Regions from separate parts of the Tatumella sp. UCD-D_suzukii genome, predicted to be linked through region 1. Evidence: predicted binding sites of a transcription regulator. Region 1 holds the regulator's gene; the other holds the start of a gene.

Evidence for each region. The regulator CRP, encoded in region 1, controls carbon source genes, mostly activating them, when cyclic AMP is high. The targets are predictions, from matches to a motif close to ATGTGANNNNNNTCACAT.
Region 2: the regulator CRP is predicted to act here: its motif matches at 1,445-1,462, upstream of yrbN (protein YrbN).

Annotation. Positions count from the first base shown of each region.
Region 1 covers NZ_JFJX01000007.1:16,146-19,572, forward strand. The annotation lists gene CG67_RS02850 (phosphoribulokinase) at 1-433, shown strand, start outside; gene CG67_RS02855 (OsmC family protein) at 470-874, opposite strand; gene crp (cAMP-activated global transcriptional regulator CRP) at 1,176-1,808, shown strand; gene CG67_RS02865 (YccS/YhfK family putative transporter) at 1,876-3,427, shown strand, end outside.
Region 2 covers NZ_JFJX01000067.1:112,939-116,365, reverse strand. The annotation lists gene CG67_RS15650 (DEAD/DEAH family ATP-dependent RNA helicase) at 1-1,365, opposite strand, end outside; gene yrbN (protein YrbN) at 1,382-1,438, opposite strand; gene nlpI (lipoprotein NlpI) at 1,540-2,427, opposite strand; gene pnp (polyribonucleotide nucleotidyltransferase) at 2,559-3,427, opposite strand, start outside.

The sequences.
Region 1 (3,427 bases):
AGTGGATCTGATGGTCGGTGTCGTCCCGATTGTCAACCTGGAGTGGATTCAAAAACTGGTCCGGGATACCCGCGAACGTAGCCATTCCCGGGAAGCGGTGATGGACTCAGTGGTTCGCTCCATGGATGATTATGTTAACTACATAACACCGCAATTCTCCCGTACCCATATCAATTTTCAGCGGGTTCCGACCGTCGATACCTCTAACCCATTTGCTGCCAAAACCATCCCTTCATTAGATGAAAGTTTTGTGGTAATTCATTTCCGGGGACTGGAAGCCATTAACTTCCCCTACCTGCTGGCGATGATTCAGGGGTCTTTTATTTCGCACATTAATACACTGGTCGTGCCGGGCGGAAAAATGGGGCTGGCAATGGAGTTAATCATGACACCACTGGTGAAGCGGTTAATGGAAGAAAAGCAGTTTCAGTAGACCGTATTGAGTGCCATGATGGCACTCAATAGGCTTTCAAAGGCTTATCACCTCAAAGCTATGCGTAATTTCCACACCTTTCCCCAGCATCAGTGCCACTGAGCAATACTTATCAGCAGACAATGTGACAGCTCGTTCAACCACAGCATCCGTCAGACTGCGCCCCGTGACGACAAAATGCAGATTAATATGCGTAAACAAACGAGGTGCCTCTTCCCGGCGCTCAGAGGTCAGTTTAACTTCACAGTCCACCACATCCTGACGCCCCTTTTGCAGGATTGAAACCACATCGATGGCGCTGCAACTTCCGGTGGCCATCAGCACCATTTCCATCGGGCTTGGCGCTTTATCGCCCGAGTTTCCATCCATTAATACCTGATGTCCGGAAGCCGATTCTCCGATAAAGCTGAGTCCCTCAACCCATTTTACGCGTGCCTGCATTATGCTTACTCTCTGCTCTGAAAAAACAGGTTTCAGATTACTCCTTCAAAGGATAAACAGCAATCTGCTGGCATTCGTTACAGTCTGAACATACAACAGGAGACAGTTGCGCCAGTGTGTGCTACAAACAAAGAGTGAGACATTTTTTTATCAGATTACAATTATGGTGAAACGGTAGAAAGCTCCGGAACAAAATCTGCTTTTCTGCGGTAATTGCCAATAAAAATACCCTATGACTTCCTTGCCTGGCAGGAGCTTACCCCTGTATTTCCGGCACGATTACAACAGAGGATAAAAGAGAATGGTTCTCGGTAAACCACAAACAGACCCTACACTCGAATGGTTCCTGTCCCATTGTCATATTCATAAGTATCCTTCCAAAAGTACCCTTATCCACCAGGGTGAGAAAGCAGAAACCCTGTACTATATTGTGAAAGGCTCCGTGGCTGTTTTAATTAAAGATGAAGAAGGAAAAGAGATGATCCTTTCTTATCTTAACCAGGGAGATTTCATCGGTGAACTGGGACTTTTTGAAGAAGATCAGGAACGCAGCGCCTGGGTACGTGCCAAAGTGGCATGTGAGGTTGCTGAAATCTCTTATAAAAAATTCCGACAACTCATTCAGGTGAACCCCGAAATTCTGATGCGTTTATCTTCACAGATGGCGCGCCGGTTACAGGTAACGTCCGAAAAAGTCGGTAATCTGGCATTCCTTGATGTCACAGGCCGTATTGCCCAGACATTGCTGAATTTAGCACGTCAGCCTGATGCTATGACCCATCCGGACGGGATGCAGATTAAAATTACCCGCCAGGAAATAGGACAAATTGTCGGCTGTTCACGGGAGACCGTCGGACGAATTCTTAAAATGCTGGAAGATCAGAATCTGATTTCTGCTCACGGCAAGACGATCGTCGTCTACGGGACCCGTTAACTTCCCATCCACACGGTAGCCTGCCGCTACCGTGTTCTGTTTTACTTTTTATCAGCGATTGTATTCGATGTGGCGCCGACTGATTTATCACCCCGAAGTTAACTATGCATTGCGCCAGACACTGGTCGTTTTCCTGCCTGTTCTGATTGGCGGGCTAACAGGCAACCTGCAGAAAGGTTTGCTGTTTTCCCTTATCCCTGCCTGCTGTAATATCGCCGGACTGGATACCCCACACCGCCGTTTCTTTGAGCGAATCGTCCTCGGAGGAATGCTGTTTGCCTTCAGCAGTTTCCTGTTGCAGTGGTTATTACTGCGACATGTTCCGCTACCCTTTATCGTTTTTACCCTGCCCTTATTGATTGGCGTGTGCGGAGAGATAAGCCCCCTGTATGGCCGGCTGTTACCCGGTGCGCTTATCGCCATGACCTTCACACTCAGCCTGACAGGGCGGATGCCTCTCTGGGGGCCACCGTTACTGTATGGCGGCGGAACCCTTTGGTACGGGCTTTTTAACTGGTTCTGGTTCAGATTGTCGAAAGATCAGCCCCTGCGCGAAACGCTCAGTCTGCTCTATCGGGCGCTGGCCAGCTATTGCGAAGATAAATATCACCTGCTGACCACAACAGACCCGACAGACACGGAAAAATCGTTGCCTGCGCTGTTAAACCGGCAGCAAAAAATCGTCGACCTGATCACTACCGCCTACCAGCAGATCCATATGTTGTCTGCCGACAAAAACAGCCGCGAGAAATATCTGATCCGCACCTTTATCATGGCTGAAGATTTACAGGAACATATTTCCGTCACGCTGGGTGAAACGGACGATGTGCGCACATTGATCCAAAAAAGTGGTTCTGCCGCGATCATTAAACAAAACGCCGATGAAATTTGTACGCAGCTGAGGAGTACCGCAGATAATATTCTTTATCATCAAATTCCCGGACATTTTTCAATGGCAGGATCACTGGCAGACTTGCAAAATATTGCCCGTGAACACCCGGATAATCCGGTGGGGTCTTTCTTCGGATATCACTTCTCTAAAATTGCAAAAGTACTGCAGTCACGGGCTCCGCTTTACCGCCGTGATGTAATGGCTGACAGTAAACGCCGGTTACCTTTCCTGAGTGCATTACGCAGTTATCTGTCATTAAAATCGACGGCATTACGCACAGCCGGTCGCTTTTCGGTAATGCTTCTGGTGGCCAGTACCCTTGCGCTGTCGCTGAACATGCCCAAGCCTTATTGGGTACTGATGACCATTATTCTGGTCAGCCAGAACAGTTATAACGCTACCCGTGTGAGGATACAGCACCGGGCCTTAGGGACGTTTGCCGGGCTGATTATTGCCGCGCTTTCCTTACAGCTCGCCACACCGGAACCCGCCATTTTACTGACTATGCTGCTGCTTACCCTGTTCAGCAACCTGTTCTCACGGCAATACTACGGCTGGGCCACTATCGGTACTACCGTGACCGCAGTGTATAGCCTGCAATTGCTCGCACTGAACGGTGCACACTTTCTGGTACCGCGCCTGCTGGATACCCTGCTCGGTTGCCTGATTTCTTTCGCCGGCATGCTGTGGTTATGGCCACAATGGCAGAGTGCCTTACTGAGGCAAA
Region 2 (3,427 bases), on a different contig from region 1:
ACTACGCTCATCACGGTCACGGAATTCACGACGCGCAGGACGAGGGACATCAGCAGGAACGATCAGCGGACGTTCACCCTGAGCCATTTTCAGCAGAGCTGCGGCCAGAGTTTCCATATCCAGATCTTCCTGAGGAGATAATTTCTCCAGCAGTGCACGGTACTGATCCAGATCGCTGCTTTCCAGCTGCTGCTGAACACGTTCAGCAAATTTCGCCTGACGACGGGTACTCAGCAGTTCCGCATTCGGCAGTTCTACCTCAGGGATAGTCAGCTTCATGGTGCGTTCAATGTTACGCAGCAGACGACGCTCACGGTTCTCTACGAACAGAAGAGCGCGACCCGCACGACCCGCACGACCGGTACGGCCGATACGGTGAACGTAAGATTCAGCATCCAGCGGGATGTCGTAGTTCACGACCAGGCTGATACGTTCAACATCCAGACCACGTGCAGCAACATCGGTTGCAATCAGGATATCCAGGCGACCATCTTTCAGGCGCTCCAGAGTCTGCTCACGCAGTGACTGGTTCATGTCACCGTTCAGGGCAGCACTGCTGTAGCCGTTACGCTCCAGCGTTTCAGCCACTTCCAGCGTTGCATTTTTGGTACGAACGAAGATGATTGCAGCATCAAAATCTTCAGCTTCCAGGAAACGCACCAGCGCATCACTCTTACGGCCATAAGCAGTCCAGTAAGACTGGCTGATGTCAGGACGCGTAGTCACGCTTGACTGGATACGCACTTCCTGCGGATCTTTCATAAAGCGACGGGTGATGCGACGAATAGCTTCAGGCATAGTCGCCGAGAACAGCGCAGTCTGATGGCCTTCAGGGATCTGGGCCATAATAGTTTCTACGTCTTCGATAAAGCCCATGCGCAGCATTTCGTCAGCTTCATCCAGTACCAGACCACGCAGGTTGGACAGATCCAGGGTACCGCGTTTCAGGTGATCCAGCAGACGGCCAGGTGTACCCACAACAATCTGTGGTCCCTGACGCAGAGCGCGCAGCTGGACGTCGTAACGCTGACCACCGTACAGGGCCAGGACGTTTACACCGCGCATGTGTTTAGAGAATTCATTACAGGCTTCGCCTACCTGTACCGCCAGCTCACGCGTTGGCGCCAGCACCAGGATCTGAGGTGCTTTCAGGGCAGGATCAATGTTGTTCAGCAATGGCAGAGAAAATGCCGCTGTTTTACCACTACCGGTCTGAGCCATACCCAGGACATCACGACCTGCCAGCAGGTGTGGAATACAGGCAGCCTGGATTGGTGATGGTTTAACGTATCCCATGTCATTCAGCGCAGACAGGATGGATTCGTTAAGGCCCAGATCGGAAAAAGTGGTTTGAATATCAGTCATGTAGTACACGTGCCTCTTAGATTACGGCGGCCAGTCTACATAACTCGTCATGAAAACTTTCAGTTATTTTCATTGAAAAGTGTGAACCGGCTCAAATTAGAAGTTTTTGACGAATAAAACACCCCTCACCCCGAAGGATGACAGGAAAAAAAAAAGGGTGTCAATTTTCGTCAGCTATTGCTGGTCAGATTCTGATAAGTCGTCTTGTGCCTGGCCGAGTTCTGCCAGTTCCAACAATGCGTATCGGTGTTCAACAAAGTTATTCACGTTGTTGGCAACCGCCAGTTTGAACAACGCTTCTGCGTTGTCCTTCTCCCCCAGACTTAGGTAGTACTTACCTAAATAGAAGTTGGTTTCACTGAGATGTTCAGCGAGCGAGGTGTTATCCGTTGCATCTGCCTGTAGTCGTTGCATCAGTGTTTTCTCACTGATATCGCCCAGGTAGAACTCGACAATATTCCATCCCCATTGATCTTTATTCGCAGAGTCATAACGCTGTCTGAGCGCGACTTTCGCTTTTTTCGCATCAATCTCACGTTCTGCGAGATAGAGCCAAAGCGCACGAAACGGATCATTAGGATCGTCTTGATAAAACGCCAGCAGATCATCTTGCGCTAACTTGTATCGTCCACCGTAGTAGAGGGCGATACCTCGGTTTAAATGCGCATAATTGTAAGTTGGATCAAGCTCTAGTACAGAATCAAACGCTTCATAGGCAGAATCAAAATTACCTGCCTCGGTTAAATATATGCCAAGATAGTTAAACACTTCCGGCATATCTGGTCTTATAGACAATGCATGGGAAAAATCGTTCCGTGCAAGTGCCCGCAAACCAAGACTATCATACAACACTCCGCGCTCATATAAAAGCTGTGCGCGTTCATCATCTGTAAGGGCACCAGTGGCAAGTATTTGTTCCATCCTTGCCAGAATCACTTCCTGTTGCAATGTGGGTTGCAAAGGGACAGCAAGAACTTCATTCTGACGCCAGTTGTCAGAGCTGCTGCATCCTGCAAGCACTAAAGCTGCTGCAACAAAACCCCAACGCAAATAAGGCTTCATTATCCCACTCCCGAATACAAACATTAGGATGAATATCCTTTCATCCGCCTGCCGTGCAAAGGAATCCTGCCCTCGCGATAACATAAATCCTTCCCCCTGAATACTCAGAGGGAAGGATAATCATCGGACGATTAACCAGCGTCAGCCGGGTTCGCCGCGGTATTTTCTTCTGCCTGCGGCTTTTCAACCGCTTCTTTGATGCTCAGGCGGACACGACCCTGACGGTCGACTTCCAGTACCTTAACCGGTACTTCCTGACCCATCTGCAGATAGTCTGTCACTTTCTCTACACGCTTATCAGCGATCTGAGAAATATGTACCAGACCTTCTTTACCGCCACCGATCGCAACGAAAGCACCGAAATCAACGATACGGGTCACTTTACCGTTATAGATACGACCCACTTCGATTTCTGCGGTGATTTCTTCGATACGGCGAATGGCTTCTTTCGCTTTGTCACCGTCGGTTGCAGCGATTTTCACGGTACCATCATCTTCGATTTCGATGGTGGTGCCGGTTTCTTCGGTCAGGGCACGGATCACAGAGCCACCTTTACCGATGACGTCTTTGATCTTATCCGGGTTAATACGGATAGTGTGAATACGCGGTGCGAATTCAGAAATTTCAACACGTGCGGTGCTGATAGCCTGTTCCATGGTGCCCAGGATGTGCAGACGCGCACCCTTAGCCTGGTTCAGTGCAACCTGCATAATTTCGCGAGTGATACCTTCAATCTTGATATCCATCTGCAGGGCAGTGACACCCTCACGGCTACCGGCAACTTTAAAGTCCATATCGCCCAGGTGATCTTCATCGCCCAGAATATCGGACAGTACCACGTAACGATCACCTTCTTTTACCAGACCCATCGCAATACCGGCAACGGCAGCTTTGATAGGAACACCGGCATCCATCAGCGCCAGAGAAGCACCACAGACAGAAGCCATTGAAGATGAGCCGTTTGATTCTGTGATTTCAGAAACAACACGAACGGTGTACG